DNA from 3 places in the Nostoc sp. DedQUE05 genome. Region 1 is predicted to be linked to each of the others. Evidence: predicted binding sites of a transcription regulator. Region 1 holds the regulator's gene; each other region holds the start of a gene.
The links. Region 1 encodes HrcA, which represses chaperone genes, less so after heat shock. Its sites were predicted from a motif close to TTAGCACTCNNGANTCNNGAGTGCTAA; they were not measured.
Positions count from the first base shown of each region.

Region 2: the regulator HrcA is predicted to act here: its motif matches at 2,666-2,692, upstream of groL (chaperonin GroEL).
Region 3: the regulator HrcA is predicted to act here: its motif matches at 5,085-5,111, upstream of groES (co-chaperone GroES).

Region 1 covers NZ_JAVRCB010000039.1:24,606-32,505, reverse strand. Annotated here, with positions in the region: gene psbA (photosystem II q(b) protein) at 1-622, opposite strand, end outside; gene RMZ42_RS25225 (hypothetical protein) at 878-1,549, opposite strand; gene RMZ42_RS25220 (DUF2834 domain-containing protein) at 1,741-2,418, opposite strand; gene RMZ42_RS25215 (heat-inducible transcriptional repressor HrcA) at 2,540-3,691, opposite strand; gene RMZ42_RS25210 (rhodanese-like domain-containing protein) at 4,157-4,489, opposite strand; gene RMZ42_RS25205 (DUF3352 domain-containing protein) at 4,648-6,309, shown strand; gene RMZ42_RS25200 (hypothetical protein) at 6,627-7,118, shown strand; gene cysE (serine O-acetyltransferase) at 7,273-7,900, shown strand, end outside.
Region 2 covers NZ_JAVRCB010000004.1:208,621-216,520, forward strand. Annotated here, with positions in the region: gene corA (magnesium/cobalt transporter CorA) at 1-698, opposite strand, end outside; gene groL (chaperonin GroEL) at 960-2,633, opposite strand; gene RMZ42_RS05015 (MraY family glycosyltransferase) at 2,791-3,873, shown strand; gene RMZ42_RS05020 (Rpn family recombination-promoting nuclease/putative transposase) at 3,935-4,780, opposite strand; gene fabG (3-oxoacyl-[acyl-carrier-protein] reductase) at 4,863-5,609, opposite strand; gene trxA (thioredoxin) at 6,376-6,693, shown strand; gene RMZ42_RS05035 (hypothetical protein) at 7,065-7,229, shown strand; gene RMZ42_RS05040 (iron uptake porin) at 7,638-7,900, opposite strand, start outside.
Region 3 covers NZ_JAVRCB010000001.1:316,020-323,919, reverse strand. Annotated here, with positions in the region: gene RMZ42_RS01385 (chemotaxis response regulator protein-glutamate methylesterase) at 149-1,126, shown strand; gene RMZ42_RS01380 (ATP-binding protein) at 1,322-2,716, shown strand; gene RMZ42_RS01375 (NIL domain-containing protein) at 2,973-3,281, shown strand; gene RMZ42_RS01370 (response regulator transcription factor) at 3,352-4,029, opposite strand; gene groES (co-chaperone GroES) at 5,130-5,441, shown strand; gene groL (chaperonin GroEL) at 5,575-7,209, shown strand; gene RMZ42_RS01355 (hypothetical protein) at 7,415-7,726, shown strand; partial or broken gene RMZ42_RS01350 (DUF4351 domain-containing protein) at 7,830-7,900, shown strand, end outside.

The DNA of each region.
Region 1 (7,900 bases):
CGCCGAATACACCTGCTACACCTAACTGGTGGAAGGGGTGCATCAAGATGTTGTGTTCTGCTTGGAACACGATCATGAAGTTGAAGGTTCCTGAGATACCCAAAGGCATACCGTCAGAGAATGAACCTTGTCCGATGGGGTATACCAAGAATACTGCACTTGCTGCTGCAACTGGTGCTGAATATGCTATAGCAATCCAAGGACGCATTCCTAAGCGGTAGGATAGTTCCCATTCACGACCCATGTAGCAGAATACGCCAATCAGGAAGTGGAAGATTACCAACTGGTAAGGACCGCCGTTGTACAACCACTCATCAAGAGAAGCTGCTTCCCAAATTGGGTAGAAGTGCAAACCGATGGCGTTGGAGGAAGGAACAACTGCACCGGAGATGATGTTGTTTCCGTAAATCAAGGAACCTGCTACTGGTTCGCGGATTCCATCGATGTCTACTGGAGGAGCAGCGATGAAGGCGATTACGAAGCAAGCGGTGGCGGCTAGCAAGGTGGGGATCATGACTACGCCGAACCAACCGATGTAGATCCGGTTATTGGTGCTGGTGATCCATTCGCAGAATCGATCCCATACATTGGCGCTTTGGCGCTGTTGTAAGGTTGTTGTCATTGTTTTATAAATGCGATTATTTGCAGATGAATTTAGGTAGGTTTGACTACCTGTTACACATATTAAAGAATTTATTGCGTTTTGTAAAGTACTTTCAGAAAAAATTTTCTCTTGGGATTTACGCACCCACAACAGGAAGTCCCCAATTTACTGAAAAAAGGGAGGCTCTGCACTTTTATCATCTAGGTGCGTTGCCCCCAAAACTCCCACACTTCTTTCTGGCAGTGAACCTTGGCGATCAATAGAAGAAATTTACTACCGATTAGCTATCAACGATTCTTCACGAATAGTTGATGGTAAGGGCGGGCGCAAGCAAAGATAAACAAGTGGGCCGAGTAGCAGGACAAACGCTACTGCCCAAAACACCTGGGGATTATTCCAGTGATGACGAGCCATATCATCGCCAAGGATTGTGGGGAATAAAAGACAAAAAAGGCAAAATGCCAAGCTCATGCCATTAATAAAGCGATCGCCTTGAAACTGCTGCACAAAATCTCCCCAGTCACCTAAGACAAACCCATAGGTGAGCAAGCCAACAGTACTTAAACTCAAAACAATCCCAAAAAAACGAGAATCTAGCAGCTGTAAAAAAGTATCCTTTTGTCCAGAAAATTCTTGATTTTGTTCGCGAAAAGCCAAATATGGTAATAAACCAAGCACTCCCGATCCTACTGATGCCAAGGCAAAAGGCCAAAAAGGAATTCGTTGCATTCTGCCATCAATGAACAACAAACCACTGTAAATTAGTAACCAGATCCCGACTAAAGAAAACAAGGAAAGGATAATTGGATTTATGTCAAGCCACTGAAGAGTAAATATATTTTTCAGCAGAATTAGGGTTTCCTGTAAATGCAAGGGCGGTGCTAACAGTAAGATATAGGCGACAAATCCAAGCCATAGTAACCACAATGCAACTTTTCTATTCATCATTTTTAGATGGGTGCATTTAACATAATTACTAATTTATAGTTCGTATTTTTTGCGTCTAAATCCACCTTTTTGTAGAACGCTGCCCTTAGCTTGTTGAAAAATAGGAGTAAATATATACGTGATTTTTGTTTCAGTTGGGGACTAAATCTCCAACTGAAACTGTCTTTAATTAGGAATTAAAAAGTGCTTTAATTTGCAGCTGTTTGCTGACTGCGTATTGCCTCAACACCTACGTCTGGTAGAGGTGGACGTACACACAAATAAATCAATGGGCCTAATAGCGGTATCAACGCTATTAGCCAGAATATCTGTGGATTTTTCCAATCACGACGCGCCATATCATCCCCTAGGACAGCTGGAAATAATAGGCAAAGTAGACAGAAATCTAAACTCATCACATTGATGAAGCGGTTGGTTTGCCACTGTTGCACAAAATTACTCCAATCTCCTCCTCTTAAACCATAGACAGCTAGAATAACGGTGGCTACCATCAAGACAACCCCAGTCACACGAGAATCTAACAGCTTGAGCAAGGTATTCTTTTTACCGACAAATTTATTATTTGGTTCTCTAAAGGCTAAGTACGGCAACAATGCAAAAGCACCAACTCCGAAAGAGACAGTAGCAAACAGCCAAGCAGGTATTTTTTGTCCTCTACCATCAATAAAGACTACTGCGCTGTAAATAAGAGGCCAGATGCCCATGAGGTTGAATAATGCTATGACTAACGGGTTTATGCCTTGCCACTGCCCAATAGAAAGGTTTTTAATTAACTCGAATGTACCAGGTTGCTCAGGAGGTGCGAGAAAAAAACCATAGACAACAAATCCCAGCCACAGTAGACTAAAGGCAATTTTTCTAAGCATGAAAGATTTAAGTAGTATTAATTATTGATTTTGCCGTTACAAATACGGCTATGTGCTTGCTATGTGGTATTGTTTCCTCCCCTAGAGGCGTAGCGGCTTGTTCCTAAAGATTAACCGCTAATTAAGGATTGAAATAACTCAAAGCTTCTGAGAGATAATCAGCAGCAGATGCTACTACTGCGATCGCACTTTCATAATCTAGACGCGTTGGCCCCAAAACTCCTACACTTCCTACGGGTATCGAACCTCGGCGATAGTTAGAAGAAATCAAGGTGCAGGTGCGTATCGGTTCTAATGGATTTTCTGCGCCAATGCGAACCGTTACTTTTGGTTTTCCACCATCCTCTAGTTCTGGTTCTTCAAATATTAATCGCCACAGTTGGTCTTGTTCTTCTTCCAGCAGGTGGATAATTGTTTGTACTTGCTGTAACTGGGAAAATTCTGGCTGGCGCAAAACTTCTGACACACCCCGAACCATAATTTGGGTTGCAGTCGGTGCAAGAGTGCGACGAGTCAATTCGGCAACTGAGTTTTTCAAAAATTCCCCGTAGCGTTGGAATTCTTGATCTAGTTCGCTCCAGTTGAGGTGGCCTAACTCCAACAGACTTCGCCCCCGCAGGTGACTATTCAAAAAGTTAGAAACAATCTGCAACTCGCGATCTATTACCTCTGAATCCCGTTGGCTTTCTTCTGGTGTTAGCGACAAATCCATCAATTTAGAATGTGTCTCATAACCATCTGTCACCACAATCAGCATGATCCGTCCGGCTTCAATTTGCATTAATTGCAGATGTCGCAATAGCGCTGTGGTCGTTTGCGGTATAGTAATCAAGCTAATACAACCACTCAAGGTTGCTAAAATCTGCGCGGCTCCTTGCAGTAGGGTTTCTAAACTCCGATCTTGCCACTGTAGCTGCTTTTGCAATGCCACCTCTACTTCTCGCCCTAAAATTTCCGTAGCACTTTGTGGAAGCAAGCTCCGCGTAGCGTCTGTCTGCGACACGCTGCGCGACCGCAGAGAAGGTGTAATTAGCTGGTCAACATAAATGCGATACCCTGAATCTGAAGGTACACGTCCAGCAGAAGCGTGTGGTTGGTAGAGCAATCCAGACTTTTCTAAAACACCCATGACATTGCGAATTGTCGCCGAGCTTACACCCAGATCGTACTCCTCAACCAAAGCCTTTGAACCAACTGGCTCTGCCGTAGCTATGTAGTGACGTACCGTTGCCCAAAGTATATGCTGTTGTCGATTTGTTAACTGAACTTCCATTATGGTATGTTTTGCTGAAGGCAGATTTTAATCAAACTCTCAAGAAATTTGTGGATTTAATCGAAACAGAAAATATTAATAATTTATTAAGATATCAAATTATCTAACTATATTATGATAAGTATTTTTAAAGTTTATATACAAAGCATTTTTTAAGATTAGGGTTGAACTAGTAGCTCAATTTTTTTGCAAAAGCTGCTAGTTATAATGTACCCCTCCGATGCTTTTTTCTAACCGTACTTTTGCATAAATTTATGCTTGCAACAGTATTATTAGATACGTATTTTCTTCAGGGGTTACTGCCGAACTGTAATTTAGAGCAATCCAACATTTTTATGCAGATGTAGGTGATGCCCAAATTTCAAACTTTCCGGCAAGCCTTTAAATAGATGTACTTCTATGTTTAGCATAGCAAAATTCAGATGGAAGAGTAAGTTCCATCTGAATGATCTATCCGAGCATAAGCTAATACTGGGGAATTGAAGAGTCTACTAATTGGGAATAGGCATCAATACCACCCGAAATATTTTGCACATTTGTAAAACCTTGAGCAATCAACCACTGGCACATTTGGGCAGAGCGGATGCCGTGGTGGCATAACACCAAGGTTTCGGCTTCGGGATTGAAGAGGGTAGGTACTCGATCTCCCCATTCGGCAAATTGACTTAAAGGTAGGTTAACAAAGCCCTCAATGCTAGCGATCGCCAATTCTTCTGGTTCACGCACATCTACTAGCTGAATACTTACATCACTAGAAGAAAGACGTTGCGCCAGTTCTTCTACACTAATTTGGTTCATGGGTTGACTAAAAGAATTCCCGATAAACAGTCTTAATCCTATTTATGGTGACAGAAAATCTCTGCCTTTGCATGAGTATCCATTCTCAAGAAGGTTGATTAATTCTGCTAGGCTTTCTGCTTAAATGGCTGTAAACCGTCTTTTTTAATAGGTTTAATGTGAATAGGCAACGTTCATTTATCGGTTTTATCGTCGCTGGGGCGATCGCCCTGCTAGTAATTGCGATCGCAGGCTTTTACTGGTTTTTCGCTAAAAGTCCGGCTAACCTCATTGCTTCTAGCTCTGGGCCTGGTGCAGCCATATTCGTGTCGAAACTTTCTCCTGCAATGGTTTCATTATTGACCAATCCTGACCATTTGCAGGCGTTGGAGCGCGAAGAAGAACTATCTAAACTCAAAACCAGTTTATTCGCCAAGAGTGGCATAGATTACAAACAAGACATTCAACCCTGGTTAGGGGACGAAATTACATTAGCTATTACTACCTTAGATATCGATCGCGATCCAGAAAACGGACAGCAGCCAGGGTATCTATTAGCACTAGCAACCAAGCAATCGGAGAAAAGCCGCGAGTTTGTCGAGTTGTTGTTTTCCAAACGAGCCTTAGCTGGTGCAACCTTAGCTGTTGAACAATATAAAGGTGTAAAACTGATTTCTGACAATTCTCAACCAGAACAAGACTTGCTTGCTGGTGCTGTTGTCGGTGAAAACTTTGTCTTATTTGCCAACGATCTCAAAGTACTAAGAGATGCTATCAATAACGTCCAAGCGCCCGATCTGAATTTGACTAGCTCACCCGAATACCAAAAAGCTACCAAAGAACAGATCAAAGGAGGTTTAGCTGTAGCGTTCTTGAATCTTCCCATCGTCGCAAAATGGCAAGGGTTAGAGTTACCAGAACAACTTTATAACAGCCAAATCATATCTTTAGTGTTGAATCCAAAAGGATTGCTAGCAGAAACCAGCATTTTGACTTCATCGGAAATTGTCCCTCCATCTGCACCACTATCTAAACCTGTGGGAGCATTGCAGTATGTTCCAGCATCCGCAGGTTTAGCAATTTCCGGCTCGAATTTGAGTAATTTGGCTGACAGTGATTTAGCCAAACTCTGGAGACAAGCAACAGCAACTATATATGGTTCTGAGGAAGATGTGGTTTCTCGATTAGCAAAACCTTTGGCAGATGTCCAAAAACGCTGGGGTATAAATTTACCAAAAGATATTTTCAGTTGGGTACAAGGAGAATATGCCATAGCATTGTTACCGGCGAAAGAGCAAACAACTCCTCATTGGATTTTTGTAGTAGAAAAATCCGAGAGTGTGGAAAAAGGTGTTGCTCGATTAGATGCGATCGCCTCATCCAATGGACTCAGTATTAATTTCTTAACTATAGACAAGCAAAAAATATCTGCTTGGACAGAGTTAACCACAGCAACAAAAAAAAGTGATGTCAAAGAAGGAGAATCTTTCAGCATTGAAACAAAAGTGCGGGGATTGCACACAACTTTAGGAAATTACGAAATTTTCGCGTCTGACTTGGAGACGATCGATGAAATTCTCACAACCAAGGATAATTCCATAATTGACAATCCTAATTTCAAAGATAGTATCGCGGCAATTCCCCTACCAAACCAAGGTTATGTATATCTCGATTGGACAAAGAGCCAGAATTTGTTAGAGCGTCAAGTACCGATTCTCAAACTAGTGGAAGTTTTAGGTAAACCATTTTTTAACAACCTGCGATCGCTCACAGTCAGTAGTTATGGAACTGACACGCGATCGCTCAAAGGTGGCGTTTTCTTCAAACTCCATAATTCGTGAGATTTTCATAAAAGCTCAAAGTAGAGAAGGGAAAAAATTCTTTTCTCTTCTCTACTTTCTTGCATCATAATATTTATGTAGATATTCTGTAGCATTTGGTAATTAATGTCTTGATAGCAAAAATTTTCCACTATCAACGGGCGCGATTTAATGTTGCTGTCTAGATCCAGAAATAACCAAGCAATTAACAGTCCACTTTCAAAAACATCAACTGTGGCACATTTGATTGTGGCACAACCAACTGAAATTTCACTGGAATTTTTTTATTAGAATATGTATATATCACTACTTATTTAAAAGCCTGTTGGAGGGCTGCTATGAAATACTGTCGCCCTCGACTTCAGTTTCGCGGCGGTTGGCTGTTGGCTATACTTACCGCCATTACAGCTACCCCTGCAATCGCACAGACAGCAAACTTTGCCACTTTGAATTTATCAACAAACTTTGATTCAGCACAAGGAACAGTACAGGGGTTTACAGGTGGTTCTTACTCATTGTCTGCCATAAGTAACCGCGATCGCGATCAAAAAGCCTGTATTGGCTTTGCCGATCCCAAACCAGATCACATTATGGTTTTGGAAAAGGACTTTCCTCAGCTAACAATCCAAGTTGATAGCAACAACAACGACACCACTTTAATCATCCAAGGCCCAGATAAAACAACAATTCGTTGCGGCGATGATACTGGCAAAAGTAAAGATGCTAGCGTTAGCGATCGCGACTGGAAAAAGGGAACCTATCGGATTTGGGTAGGTACATTTAATCCTGGAGTCAAGCGTGATTATACTTTGAAAGTGGAGCAACAGTGAAGTAGAGAGTGCTGAGTTAGGAGTTAGGAGTTAAGTGATTAATAACTAATGCCCAATGCCCAATGCCCAATGCCCAATGCCCAATTTTTAGGTGTAACACCTGAGAGGATAATATGGGAGAGTAGCTTGTTGTGCTTTCCGAGGGTGCTATCTCGTGCTATCTATACTGCGTGCTGACTTTCGTATCATATTTGAACGTGACCCAGCTGCCCGTAACTGGTTGGAAGTTTTATTTTGTTACCCTGGTTTGCAAGCCTTGTTATTCCATAGGCTGGCTCACTGGCTGTATAGTGTTGGTCTTCCCTTTATTCCGCGCCTGATTTCTCACTTGGCTCGGTTTTTTACTGGAATTGAAATCCACCCTGGTGCAACAATTGGGCAAAGTGTGTTTATTGACCACGGGATGGGTGTAGTAATTGGTGAAACTGCGATCGTCGGAGACTATGCTCTAATTTATCAAGGTGTCACCCTTGGGGGTACTGGTAAAGAATGCGGCAAGCGCCATCCTACTGTGGGCGAAAACGTCGTAGTCGGAGCTGGAGCGAAGGTACTGGGTAATATCCAAATTGGCAATAATGTCCGTATTGGGGCTGGTTCTGTTGTTTTAAGAGATGTGCCTTCAGACTGTACTGTGGTAGGTGTGCCTGGGCGCATTATGTATCGTTCTGGAGTTCGGGTTTCACCTCTTGAACACAATAACTTACCAGATTCAGAAGCTCAAGTAATTCGTGCTTTAGTAGACCGGATTGAAGCGTTGGAAGAACAAATACAAACCCTTCAGC
Region 2 (7,900 bases), on a different contig from region 1:
AGTAATTCTCGTCTAATTTGATAAATATTTTGCAGTGTTTGGGGAGTAGGTTTAACTATTACTTCCTCCTCTAATTCTTCGATTCGTTCGCCATAAAGCTCTAGCACTGGGAAAAAGCCATCAATAATTGCATCTAATAAAGCATAAGCTAAATAATCTGCTCCCTGTTTACGGATGATACCTTTGTTTTTTTCAATTCGCGATCGCACCGCTTCAAAGCAATCATGTTCTGGTTCCTCTTGTACTGTCAGTAGATAATTTTTTCCTAATATCAAACTCACTTGTTCGCTATAAAAACCACATGTTCTTTCCTTTGGTACTACCATCCGGGCAATGAAAAGTAATTGATCTTCATAATCCTCTGTTTTAGGACGCTCCGGTACATTAACTACATCTTCTAAAACTAGAGGATGTAACTTAAAAATGTTACCCAATCGTTGTAATATATCTTGACTACCTAAACCTTGTACATCTACCCAAGAAACCGATTCCGATTCCAGATAAGAGACACACTCCTCTGGAGTTTCTATTTGTTCGCGAATGAAATTGGTTTGGTTATAGTCAATCAAAAAAATTATTGGTGGTGGAGCATCTGCATCAATAAAAATGGTTCCAGGTATAGTCCCTGGTTGGTGATGGAACTCGTCTTCATATAGCTTGGTGAGTATTTTAGGAAGGCGACGTAATTTTCGTGCCATGCAATATTACCTAATAGTCATTTGTCATTGCTCATTGGTCATTTGTCATTTTTCATTAGTAAATAACAAAGGACATAAAAATAACTTACATAACTTAGACGTTATTTTGCAAAAATTAATATAAAGAGGTCATCACCCAGATTTTATCTGACGAATTACGAATTGGTATAACATATTGCCTTTGAATCAGCAATGCTACAAAAAACAGTTTGCCTTGGCAAGACAAACTGTTTAAAAAATATTTATCTGGGTCAGCAGAAATTAGAACATACCCATGCCGCCCATGCCACCCATACCGCCCATACCGCCCATACCGCCCATACCGCCCATATCAGGGGCAGGAGCAGCGGATTTCTTCTCTGGCTTTTCAACAACGATCGCTTCGGTGGTTAAGACCAAACCAGCAATGGAACCAGCGTTTTGCAAGGCTGAACGCACAACTTTGGCAGGGTCGATAATACCAGCAGCAATCAAGTCTTCAAATTCGCCAGTAGCGGCGTTGTAACCAATGTTGAAGTCGCTATCCCGGACTTTCGAGACAATTACAGAACCTTCAGCACCAGCGTTGTCTGCTATTTGGCGCAAGGGGGCTTCTAGCGCTCGTTCGACAATATCAGCCCCAATTCTTTCTTCGTCATTTTCTAGGGTGTTTTTAATCGCTTGTACTGCCTTAGCTAAGTGAATTAAGGTTGTTCCACCACCAGGAACAATACCTTCTTCCACAGCAGCTTTAGTAGCGTTGAGCGCATCCTCAATCCGCAGCTTACGGTCTTTGAGTTCGGTTTCGGTTGCCGCACCCACTTTAATCACTGCCACGCCGCCAGCGAGCTTGGCGATGCGTTCTTGCAGTTTTTCGCGATCGTACTCAGAATCAGTTTCTTCTAACTGTCTGCGAATTTGACCAATCCGCTTTTGTACCTCTGGCTTGGTGACACTACCAGCAACAATTGTGGTGTTTTCTTTGTCAATGGTGATTTTGCGGGCAGTTCCCAACGCTTCTAAAGCAGCCGTATCCAAGCTTAAACCGATTTCTTCAGAAATCAACTGTCCATCGGTGAGAATCGCAATATCTTCTAACAAAGCTTTGCGGCGATCGCCAAACCCAGGCGCTTTAATTCCAGCTACGGCTAGTACACCGCGCGCTTTGTTCACCACCAAAGTTGCCAAAGCATCACCTTCGACATCTTCAGCGATAATTAGCAAAGGCTGACCAGAACGGGCAACTTTTTCTAAAATTGGCACTAAATCTTGGATGCTGCTGATTTTTTTATCTGTCACCAAGATTCGGGCGTTTTCAAATTCGACGATTTGCCGTTCGTTGTTGGTGACGAAGTAGGGAGAAATATAACCCCTGTCAATCTGCATCCCCTCAACTACTTCTAGTTCAGTTGTCAGGGATTTAGATTCTTCAACGGTAATTACACCATCTTTGGTGACTTTTTCCATTGCTTGAGCTAACATTTGACCAACTTCTTCATCGTTACCAGCAGAAACAGTGGCAACTTGAGCGATCGCACTTCCTTCTACTGGCTTGGCTATTTTGGCAATTTCTTCTACCAATGCCTCAATAGTTTTGTCGATCCCGCGTCTCAAGCTCACAGGGTTACTACCTGCCGCAACGTTCTTCAAACCTTCTCTAATTAAGGCTTGTGCTAAAACTGTGGCGGTGGTTGTCCCATCTCCAGCGACATCTTTAGTTTTTGAGGCCACTTCCTGGATGAGTCTTGCACCAGTATTTTCCAAAGGATCTTCTAATTCAATTTCCTTGGCAACAGTGATACCATCGTTGACAATTTGAGGTGCGCCAAATTTTTTCTCTAAAAGGACATTGCGACCTTTGGGCCCCAAGGTGATTTTTACGGCATCGGCAAGGGCGTTAACACCCCTTTCTAGAGATCGCCGCGATTCCTCGTCAAATGCAATAATTTTCGCCATGTTTGATTTCTCCAGCGCTTCCATTAGACAATTTAGCACTCACAGCGCCAGAGTGCTAATCTCTCAAGCGGCTCAAGTTACAAATGGAAATAAAAAAATTGATTAATATACAGGTGATGCTCATATTAGATACTGGCAGTAATGCTTGAATTGGGAGATGAATCTAGACAACTCCCTTAAGTCCCTTGGTATTGCCGACCCTAGCGGCACCGGCTGGTTGGCAGTAGTATTTACGTTCCTCTTGGCTTGGCTTGTAACTTGGCGTTTAATTCCGACAGTACGCAAATTCGCCTTGCGGGTAGGTTGGGCTGACCAACCCAACGCACGGCGACTCAACCGAGAACCTTTACCCAATGCCGGGGGGCTGGCTATCTACGCGGGCGTGATTGCCGCGCTGGTATTAGCTAGCCTTTTACGACCGATCGAACTCCAAAACGTATTGGCTCAGGTGCTCACTATTCTGTTGGGGGGTTCGATATTAGTCCTGGTGGGCTTTATTGACGATCAGTTTGGCTTACCGCCCTCTGTGCGATTGTGGGCGCAAATTGTCACGGCACTTTTGCTGGTAGCTAATGGTATCAGTGTCAAAGTCCTGTTTGGCACTCCCATCGATTCACTTCTGTCCATGTTGCTAACAGTACTATGGGTAGTAGGGATTACCAACGCCATCAATTTGATGGATGGTATGGATGGCTTGGCAGGAGGAATTAGCTTTATAACCGCTATGAGTTTATTGGGCGTTGCAGCTCAATTTAACAATCGTGCTGCGGCAATCTTAGTCCTCGCAGCTTTGGGAGGTGCTGCACTAGGATTTTTGCGCCATAATTTCCATCCATCACGAATTATTATGGGTGATGCCGGAGCATACTTTTTTGGTTATGTGTTGGCAGCAACTAGTATTTTAGGGAAACTGCAACAAAACACAATTTATGCGCTAATTCCCACGGTTTTATTTCTATTATTACCGGTGCTAGATACCACTCAAGTATTTGTGCGGCGGCTACTAGCAGGAAATAACCCTCTGAGTACTCCTGGCAAAGACCACCTGCACCACCGCTTACTTGCTTGGGGACTCTCCCAGCGCCATGCTGCGTTTACCCTTTGGTCAATTACCTTAGTTTTCAACTTGCTAGCGATGAGAATACAAGGTATGAGTTTGGCTGTGATGCTGACAACCGCCAGTAGTATTATCCTACTTTTGGGCTTTACAGTCTGGCAAAGGATACGCCAACAGCCTTAGTTGCTTGTAGGGTCGGCATTGCAGTGCTAGCCCTACTATGTTTATTCAATTCACCAAAAATTCAAGCTTGAGTTAAATTGTCTTGCAGCCAAACAACTAAATCTCCTTCTGTGGAAAAATCCAACAGTGCCTCGGCTAGATTTTCAAGCTGTTCGATAGATAACTGGCTGATGCGCTCTGACAATTGCGGATTCAAATTACCAATGCGTCGTCGTAACTGGCGCATGACTAGCTCTAGAGTTGTTTCCTGCTTGAGTTCCTCATAAAGTCTAGTCGTTTTGATATCAAAATCACCGAGTCCAAACATTTTTACCAACTCCTGACGACTGATACGCGGTAGTTTGTAAACTACAATTGTTTCTATTAAATCTATCACTTTTTTTTGAAGTGCTTTATCGCTCAGTTCCGAACGTGTCTTTGTAATCAAACTTTTGACTAATATGGGAGTTTGTTTTTTATTTACAACTACTAATTTGATAATACCAACTCCTAAGGAATATTCAGTTACTTCTCCAAGCTCGTTTAAATATAGCCTCGTTACAAGTTGGCTTTCGAGTAAGACTCGATACGGTTGGACTTGTGTTGGTTCAAGGCTGCGGCGAGGGAATATAACTACCGATCGCCAATCTGAAGTAGGTGCGTAAAGTCGTAAATACAGAAATATTTCTGAAAATAAACGAGCATAAAATTCATTATCTTTTTGAAATTGAACCTCTACAAAATAAATCGGCTGATGATTAGTGTCAGCAACAGGAAGAAAGACCCCATCAATGCGAAATGCTGTTTGCTTTAATTCTACTGAAGCGAAATTATATGCATTTGCTTCTGATGGTTGCAGATTAATTAATTCAAAAAAAGCACTGGGAAAAGTTTGAAATAAACGATAAAAAATAGAGTCTGTTTTCATAACTAATCTGTCAAATTTTATTTAATAAGTTCGTAGTTGGCGCTTTAGCGCCAACTACGAAAAATCGCTACCCTTCAACTATTTAGGCCATTACCATACCGCCATCGACGTTAAAGACTTGTCCAGTGATGTAGGCGGCGGCGGGATCGGCGGCGAGGAAGCGCACCATTCCTGCGACTTCTTCGGGTTGACCGAAGCGACCGAGTGGAATGTATTTCAGAATATCTTCGGGGTTGTTGAGATCGCTGGTCATGTCGGTGGTGATGAATCCAGGAGCGACGGCGTTAACGGTAATGCCACGAGTAGCGAGTTCTTTGGCAACGCTTTTGGTGAAACCGATTACACCTGCTTTGGCGGCGCTGTAGTTTGACTGACCTGGGTTGCCCATTTGCCCAGCCACAGAGGTAATGTTGATAATCCGCCCCGATCGCTGCTTCAGCATAATTTTACTGGCGGCGCGTGTACATAAGAAAACACCAGTGAGATTTAGGTCTATCACAGCTTGCCAATCTTCTGGCTTCAAACGCAAAAGCAGTGTGTCGCGGGTAATTCCTGCATTGTTGACCAAAATATCCACACGCTTAAACTTTTCTATGACGGTGTTAACGAGTGTATCTACTTGATCGCTTTTAGAAACGTCAGCTTGGATAGCGATCGCCTGACCTCCTGCTGCTGTAATTTCTGTTACAACTGCTTCAGCCGCAGCACTAGAACTGGCATAATTAACAACTGCGATCGCTCCTTGTGAAGCTAATTCAATTGCGATCGCTCGGCCAATTCCTCTTGATGCACCTGTGACAATTGCGACTTTATCTTGTAATAGCGTCATTTAATGTTCCTCAATCTTAGAAATACCGCGCTAATTATCTTATGGCGATTTCGGGAACATCTGAATATTGTCTGGATAATATCTAACTCTTGCGGGGTGATAATCTTGCTGTCATGCTGCAAGTTAGATAGCTAATAGATAAAGTTATATAGGACTCATATTTGATTTCTGAAAAAACTCAGTACACCTTTATTTCTATCTTCCCAGTCCCCAGTCCCCGATCTTTACGAGTAATCAGGAATCAAATAGGATTGCTATACGTCGTATTTAGCTAGATATAGCTATGCTGAATCAGACGCGCTAAAACAAGATCCTCACCTTCATAAAAGTTATCGAGAAGCTGCGATTTGCAATTCTCACAAATCAAATAAGATTCCTATATAACTCGAATAACAATAATTAACGTTTTACTCTGATTAAATATCTATAGTTACTTCTCTGTAAATAGATGAATAACTATAACTAATATATTTGCCTGACTAGATAGACTAGAAAGTGTTGCATCTACAGCCTTCGTAGACATCACTCTTGTGAAAGGCTCTATAATGATTTGGTCGATCGTGATAGGTTGAAATACATATTTAACACAGATGCACAACCTAACATAATATACGGATTTTATTATAATTATTTAAGATTTTTGGCTGCGAATCATTCTAATATTAACTAATCTAATCTTTTACTAACAAAAACCCATGAACCTATACCGATTTTATTTTATAAGAACTACTATTGAAACAAACAATTGAAAATCGGTGTGTGTCACATGGCAACGAAAAAGCAATTTAACAGTTTTGAAGATATGCTGTCTGCTTCTGATGTACCTGTATTAGTAGATTTTTATGCTGACTGGTGCGGCCCTTGTCAGATGATGGTGCCAATTTTAGAGCAAGTCAATGCCCAACTTAAGGATCGCTTAAGGATTGTCAAAATCGACACGGAAAAATACACAGATTTGGCTACTGAGTATAAAATTGCTTCTCTTCCAACCTTAGTACTGTTTAAGCAGGGTCAGCCTGTGGAGCGGATAGAGGGAGTGATGCAAGCACCGCAATTGGTGCAATATCTACAAACAAAGATTTAAGCTTACACTTAGAATTTTGATTTAAGTTCTTAGAGGCGCGAAATATCGCGTCTCTTTCAATAGATAGAGAATAATCTCCGTCCATATTAATCAAATCACTGTTTGGTTGAACTTCTAAAAGCCATAAGATTCCTATTTGATTGCGTGAAAAAACTCTGTATAACTAAGGCTGATTCCCTACTCTCTGCCTCTGGCGCTTACGCTGTACTTTGAGGATCGCGTAAGTAGGTTTCAAAAATAAAATCGGATTGCGATAAAACCTTAAGTAAATGTTAAGCATATTTACTTATATGTCTAGAGAAAGTAGTTTAGAAATTGAGAAGACTATATTGTATAGATATAACAAAGTATATTGACAAGTAAGACCATATATGAGTAGAAAGCAACAAAGACCTGACAAAGCCTATATTTGGGCGAATATTGATTTTGATAAGGTTAAAAATAGAATAGATGGGGTGACTTGCCAGATTGAGCGGGTTATACAAAAGCACCACCTTTCAAATCAAACTGCTAAATCAGGTAAAAGAAATAATTAGGTTATCTGTGGGGCGATATCGACGATGAGTTACACCTACACAGTTTATTTTTAATGTAGCCTGTACTTCGCCCATTCGGTAAGCTACTTCGACTGCGCTCAGTACAAGTCAGTCACCAACGTAGACATCAGATTAGTTTTGCACAACAAATTTTGGGCAATGGGACTATATTTTTGTCAAAAACCAAACAATATTATTCAATAAACATCCACCGAATTTCTACGTATTTATTAGTCATTATTTTATCTTCAACACTTTTTTTAAAGATGTGACTAATGGATAGCCAAAGCATCGGGGTGAGGTTCTTTATTGTTGATTTATGCTGCAAGAGGTCTACTGTGAATTTTGTTATCCAATCTCAAAATCCCCCAATTTCTTAGGGGATTTTGACTGCTTAATCTCAATCTCTTAAAATGTAAAAGTAGTCCGAAGTACGCCTACAGTCGTAGTCTCATTATTGCTGTTACCTTCTGGGTTAAATAGAACAAACGCACCAGGGGTAATGCTGATATTATCGCTAACTTGAAGGCGGTAATAGGCTTCCAAATGGTAAGGAGTCGCCCGATTCTCGCCTGTGGGAGTAAGTTGAGCAGAACCACCAGTATCGCTACGGAAAAGCGGCTGACCAAAAAGAATCCCGGCTGTGTTTCCTGACTTGAATAAATCTTTAA
Region 3 (7,900 bases), on a different contig from region 1:
ATCCTCCGCCGAGATTTTGGGCTTTTTGAATATTGAAATTACCAATTTTCGTTTTAAATTTCACCACCTTGAAAGGGCTGATCCTAGATTTAATCTGGGTTTTTATCTGTTGTATTTGTCGCGTTATTTTGGAGAAATGTCATAATTTGTGAGAATTGCGATCGCTAACGATATGTTAATGGCTGTAGAGGTACTGCGGCGGGCTGTGGTAAAAATACCAGGTTACAAGCTGGCGTGGGTTGCCTACGATGGTGCGGAAGCTGTGAGCAAGTGTGCGGCTGATACTCCCGACTTGATTTTGATGGATGTGCTGATGCCCAGCATGGATGGAGTAGAAGCTACACGGCATATCATGAGACAATCTCCCTGCGCGATTGTGATGGTAACAGCTAGCGTTAATCGCTATGCAGCCAAGGTTTTTGAAGCAATGGGGTATGGAGCCTTGGATGCCATCAATACGCCAATCTTAGGCGATGATGGGTTACTAAATAAAATTGCCACGATCGCCCGCTTAATTGGCAAATCTTCACATCGGCGATCGCCGCCTGTCCATCACTCAAAATCACTTCCACCTCTAATTGTGATGGGGTCTTCCACTGGTGGGCCCCAGGCATTGAAAACTATTCTCTCTCAATTTCCCCAAGATTTTCCAGCGGCTGTGGTTGTTGTTCAACATATAGATGCTCAATTTGTCGAAGGTTTTGCCGCTTGGTTGAATGAGCAAATTCCTCTGCCTGTGCAAATTGCGATCGCAGGTTCTACACCACAGCCTGGTAAAGTTCTGCTTGCTGGCACAAATCTTCATTTAATAATGCGTCCCGACCTCACCTTTAGCTATGACAAAGAACCACTACATTTTTTCTATCGTCCATCAATTGATGTTTTCTTCAAGAGTGTGGCTAAAAATTGGACTGGAAAAGGGGTTGGGGCCTTGCTGACGGGGATGGGAGGAGATGGCGCTCAAGGCTTAAAACAATTGCGCGAAGCAGGTTGGCATACTATTGCTCAAGACCGCAAAACTTGCGTTGTTTATGGTATGCCGAAAGTAGCAGTCGAATTAAAAGCTGCGGTAGAGGTTTTGCCAGTTGAGGCGATCGCATCAGCCTGCATCAACTTTACGGTATAATACTTAATTAACTAGTGTTACTTTATACTATAAATGAAATATGTGTATGAAAGCAGATACTTAAAAAACCTTTACGAAGTATTGCAAAACACTAACGTATTCAAATACTGAGATATAATTGCGACAATTGCCGATTAGTAGATTTAACTGTCTAGTTTGTAGTATTAAAAACAAAGACCTATTTAGAGGTACTAAATGAACCTGCAAGAAACAGCACTTTTAGAAATATCTCCAAAGACAGCAAGATTATCACCAAACTGGAGTCAACCACAAACTCCACAAGCTGCACCATTTATTCTGAATGCCAAAATATCTACAGTCAGGCTTTTGCTAATTGACGATCAGGTAATTATCAGCGAAGCCTTCCGTCGGATGGTTGCGACAGAAACAGATATATCCCTTCACTATACAAGCAATCCAGCTCAGGCTATTCAAGATGCGATCGCCATAGAACCAACGGTGATCTTTTTGGATATGATCATGCCAGATATCGATGGATTAATGTTACTGCGTTGGTTTCGCTCTCATCCAGTAACTCGTGATGTACCAATAGTCATGTTATCCAGTAAAGAAGAAGCAAAGCTCAAAGCAGAAGCTTTTACTGAAGGCGCTAATGACTACTTAATCAAATTACCAGATCCAGTTGAGTTAATTGCCCGCATTCGTTATCATTCCAAAGCTTACAATAACCTCAAAGCACTCACTACTGCAACTGCTACTGCCCAACTTCAAGCACAACAGTTAGAAAATACCTTACGAGAATTACAAACTACCCAAGTTCAATTGATCCAGACAGAGAAAATGTCTAGCTTGGGTCGGATGGTTGCAGGTTTAGCCCACGAAATTAATAATCCTGTTAATTTTATTCACGGTAATTTTAATCATCTGAATAACCATGTCAACTGTCTTTTAAATTTAATCCAACTATATCAACAAGAACATCCAGATTCGTATTCTTTATTTGAAGAGAAATTTGGCGACTTTAATATTGATTTCATCATCGATGATTTACCAAAAATTCTTTCATCCATGAGGATAGGAACCGATCGGATTCGTGACATCGTGCTGTCCCTAAAAAACTTTTCTCGACTCGATCAGTCAGATAAAAAAGCTGTGAATATTCATGAAGGTATTGAAAGTACTTTATTACTTTTAAATCATCGATTACAACCAAAAATTGAGATTATAAAAAAATATGGAAATCTCCCACCAGTTCAATGTTATCCAGCACAACTAAACCAAGTATTCATGAATATCCTTAGTAATGGCATTGATGCTTTACTAGAGCTAGATAATCAGATCCCAAAGCAAATTATAATTCAAACTGAAGTAACTAAATTAGAAACAGTCATCATTACATTTAGAGATAACGGTAATGGAATAGATTCCGAGATTCAAAGCAAGATATTCGAGCCTTTTTTTACAACTAAACCCATCAACAAAGGAACGGGGCTAGGTTTAGCAATTAGCCATCAAATTATTGAGAAACATCAGGGAAATATCCAGCTAAAGTCTGAACTTGCTCGTGGAACGGAATTTACGATCGAAATTCCAATAGCATTAAATGTTAATAGTAAAAGCAACACTTGATTAAAATTTAATCGGAGAATTATTCTCCAAGATGTTTATTCATCTTTCAACAAAGATTTACTTATAAGTTAATAAATTTATAATCCACTTAAATGCGATCGCACTTTTATAGTAATCCATAATTCATCTCATCGAATCTTGATGATGAATTATGAATCATTTGCTACTGTTTGCGTGCATAGGATGAGTAACGCTAGTGTTAAAAGAAGTCGTACAAAGCCAAACCCTCATCCCAGAAGTCGAATAGGAAGCTAGAATGGCAATTCCAAATAAACAAGTAAAATATAATACTGATATTTTAGATAATAGACGCACCCAAACTCGCATCCAGGTTCGTATTCCTAAAGACTTGCATGAGGAACCAGTCATTTCACGACTGGTTTCTCACTATGGGATCACAGTAATTATTGCTACTGCCGAGATAAGCGCAAACGTGCCACAATATAGCTGCTTTGATCTGGAACTACGGGGCACTGTTTCCCAGATTGAAAGTGCCTTGACTTACCTGGATGAACTGGATTTAGAAGTTTTGCACCAATCCAGCCCTGAAGAAGATGGTTGGTAAATATTAGTTAGGAGTTAGGAGTTAGGAATTAAAAAATTCATAACTCCTAACTTTTAACTCTTAACTTTGTTTAGGCCATTTGATTTTCAATCGCCCACCGCGCTAGTTCAGTGCGATTGTGGAGATTGGTTTTGCCCAACATATTGGACACATGGCTTTCAACCGTTCGTTGACTAACATTGAGTTCTTCAGCAATTTCACGGTTAGCTAAACCCCTAGCAACAAACTGAACTACTTTCAGTTCGGTTGGGGTTAATTGCACATCGAAGGGAACTTGGATACGGGAACCGTTTTCGCCTCCTTTTGCTTGGTGTTCTTTCCAACGGATAGTTTGTTTCAGCGAGGACTCAACTTGCGCTACGAGTTCTTCTGGTTCAAAGGGTTTGACCATATAAACATCAGCACCTTTATTCAGACCCTTAACTCGGTCTGCACTTTGTCCCTTAGCTGAAAGGAAAAGAACCGGAATCCAGCTGGTGCGTTCGTTTTGCCGGACTTGTTCCACAAAAGTATATCCGTCCATTTCCGGCATCATCACATCGCAGATGATCATGTCTGGAACATCTTGCTCTAAAATTTCCAGAGCTTCACGTCCATTTTCAGCGGTGATGACTTCATATCCCCGGAATTCCAAGTAATCCTTCACCAGCAAGATGAGGTTAGGGTCATCATCAATCAATAGAAGTCGTTTGTGATCTTTCATGCTGGGCTCTTTCATAGCAGTGGCACTTGTCGCGCTTCGGTCCATCAAAGTCTTGAATATTTATCCTCTATGGTGGGTTATTCGAGATGTTGTCCTTTTCCTACTTAACTTGCCTTTGCTGTCTCGAAGTCTCAAAAATGCCGAGCACTTTCAATAGACTAGTAGCTCGATAGCAAAAGTCCAGCAAGGATACGTATAGCAGTAGTATCTATAATGCGCTATTATATATCGCTTTGAAAGGGGCGGGGTAAAAAACACTGATTAAATAATAATCTTTCGGACTCACAAGTAAGTATTGGCTTAAAGATGACCCTACCTCAAAACCAACCCGCACTTTCTTAAAGCCTACTGCTATACCATATCCTTTCGTTGTTAAGCCTCTATGAGGTGTTCACAAGAAACTAGGGAAGTTTCAGGCAAAAGATGGATTGAAAACGCATATTCTTCTACCACCTTATTACCTATTCAGTGTTCTCGGACGATCCGCAGAGTAACTTCCGGGTTTGCTTGGCGATACCAGACACCATCAGGGTAAATCACCATTATGGATCTAGAACCAGAAACACGCAAGCAGTTGGCTTTAGTTTTATAGACGCAAATAGAATGACTTTAGTACGGCTCATCGAGTTTTAAATCTTTAAGTCGCTTTTTTAAGTAATCCCAGAATTCCAGACTAGCTCGTTTTGAGCAGCAATTGCCTGGTCAGCGCAAATAAAAATGTCTCGCTGAATTTTTGCAAGTCCTAAACTTTCTACACAATTACTCAGGGTCTTATGTTCTAAAGATTGAGTTTTTTAGGAATTTGATGGTTGGACTGGATCGCTATCACTGTATTGTTACTCATCGAGCGGCTCCCTGATTACAGTTCTATAACAATTTGCAAGCTTTGCAAATAAAGTTGACTGGAGAGTAGGGAGTGGAGAATTAAGAGTTATGAAAATTCTTCCCTATTCCCCATTCCCTACTCTCTTCGTAACTTACAGAACAAAACCCGCAAGGTATAAATAATTAAGCATTTATACTTAAGTACATCTATGACCTTCTAGTTCGGGAACCCGTACTCAAGGCATTCTTGCCATTGGACGACACTTTTCGGTAAATTAGCACTCAGGAGTTGAGAGTGCTAAACTCTGGAGAAAATAATTATGGCAGCTTTATCTCTAAGCGTTTCTACAGTTAAACCTTTAGGCGATCGCGTTTTCGTAAAAGTGAGCGCCTCTGAGGAGAAGACCGCAGGTGGTCTGTATTTGCCCGATACCGCCAAGGAAAAGCCCCAAGTAGGGGAAGTAGTGGCTCTTGGCCCTGGCAAGCGTAATGACGATGGAAACCGTCAGGAATTGGAAATTAAAGTCGGCGATAAGGTGCTGTACTCTAAGTACGCTGGCACTGACATCAAGCTCGGCACTGAAGAATATGTACTGCTTTCTGAAAAAGATATTTTAGCAGTTGTTATCTAGTGGTCATTGGTCATTAGTCATTAGCCAATGACAAAGGACAAATGACAAATGACGTAGATGCCCTCCGGGCGGCTTCCCGAAGGGTAAAACAAAAGACAAATGACAAATGACAAAGGACAACTAACAATAAATTATGGCAAAGCGCATTATCTACAACGAAAACGCCCGTCGCGCCTTAGAACGAGGCATTGACATCCTGGCTGAGGCTGTAGCTGTTACCCTTGGCCCCAAAGGTCGTAACGTAGTCCTAGAAAAGAAGTTTGGCGCACCGCAAATCGTCAATGACGGTGTAACGATCGCCAAAGAAATCGAATTAGAAGACCACATTGAAAACACTGGTGTAGCTCTGATTCGTCAAGCTGCTTCTAAGACCAATGATGCTGCGGGCGATGGTACTACCACCGCTACCGTATTAGCTCATGCGATCGTCAAAGAAGGCTTGCGGAACGTTGCAGCTGGTGCTAACGCAATTTCACTGAAGCGTGGTATTGACAAAGCTGCCAGCTTCCTGGTAGATAAAATTGCTCAACACGCCCGTCCAGTGGAAGATTCCAAAGCCATTGCCCAAGTTGGTGCGATCTCGGCTGGTAATGACGAAGAAGTTGGTCAGATGATTGCCCAAGCAATGGACAAGGTGGGCAAGGAAGGCGTAATTTCCCTAGAAGAAGGGAAATCTATGTTCACCGAGTTGGAAATCACTGAAGGGATGCGCTTTGACAAAGGCTATATCTCTCCTTATTTCGCTACCGACGCTGAACGGATGGAAGCGGTTTTTGATGAGCCTTTCCTACTGTTGACTGATAAGAAAATTGCTTTAGTGCAAGACCTTGTACCAGTGTTAGAGCAAGTGGCTCGTGCTGGTCGTCCTTTGGTGATTATCGCCGAAGATATTGAAAAAGAAGCTTTGGCAACCTTGGTAGTAAACCGTTTGCGCGGCGTACTCAACGTGGCTGCTGTTAAGGCTCCTGGCTTTGGCGATCGCCGCAAAGCACTATTAGAAGACATTGCCGTTTTAACTGGTGGTCAACTAGTTACCGAAGATGCTGGTCTGAAGCTAGATAACACCAAGCTGGATAGCCTGGGTAAAGCTCGCCGAATCACAATCACCAAGGACAGCACCACAATTGTTGCCGAAGGTAACGAAGCTGCTGTTAAAGCTCGTGTCGAACAGATTCGTCGTCAAATCGATGAAACCGAATCTTCTTACGACAAAGAGAAATTACAAGAGCGTCTTGCTAAACTCTCTGGTGGTGTTGCTGTAGTGAAAGTGGGTGCAGCAACCGAAACCGAAATGAAAGATAAGAAACTGCGCCTAGAAGACGCTATCAACGCCACCAAAGCTGCTGTGGAAGAAGGTATCGTTCCTGGTGGTGGTACAACTCTAGCTCACCTGGCTCCCGACTTGGAAGAGTGGGCAAAGAGCAACCTTAAGGATGAAGAGTTGATTGGTGCTTTGATTGTGGTTCGCGCCTTACCCGCACCTCTGAAGCGGATTGCTGAAAATGCCGGTCAGAATGGTGCTGTTATTGCTGAACGCGTGAAAGAGAAAGACTTCAACATTGGCTACAACGCTGCAACCAACGAATTCGTCGATTTGTTAGCGGCTGGTATTGTTGACCCTGCCAAGGTGACTCGTTCTGCTCTGCAAAACGCTGCTTCCATCGCTGGTATGGTGTTGACAACCGAATGTATTATAGTTGACAAGCCCGAACCTAAAGATAGCGCTCCTGCTGGTGCTGGTGCTGGCGGTGGCGACTTCGATTACTAATACTTTGTAGTTACATAATTTGTGAAAACAGCTGCTTCCTAATAGATGCAGCTGTTTTTTTGTTTGAAACGCGCTTGGTTGGTGAAGCCGTTGCAGCAGACTAGAACACAAAGGGCGCGAAAATAGTAGTACAAATATTCTGCTAATGAATAAACAGTATAAAAATAACAGTTATAATATCAATATTTAATAAATCACATTCACCATGAATTACATCTTAGAAACACAAGCAAGTTATGCTAGAAAAAATATCAATCAAAGATTAGAAGATTTTATTGATGCAGTTGATAATGATAAAAGTCTAAGTTCGGATATACGAGATCAGCTTGTGTATTTGAGATATGGTGATGCTTGTGAATTAACATCTATTACAAGTAAATTTAGACAACAATTATCAACAAGTCCCTATATACCTCTCGAAGTGGAAAGAAGAATACGATTGTTAGACTACTCTATCCTACATTGGGCAAGATTCTTAGATGTTAATACCTTATTTTTATACAACCAACTTTTCTAAGTTTAAATAGTTTATTTGTTACTATCTTTTATCTCTCAAAGCAGCTACTTGTATCAAAAAGTAGCTGCTTTTTGTAATTTTTATAAACTCAAGCAATTTCATTCGTGTAGTTCGCCTATGGGAGCAAGACTTAGCAACATTTCTAGTAAATACTTCACTTTTAGCAAGTTTGAC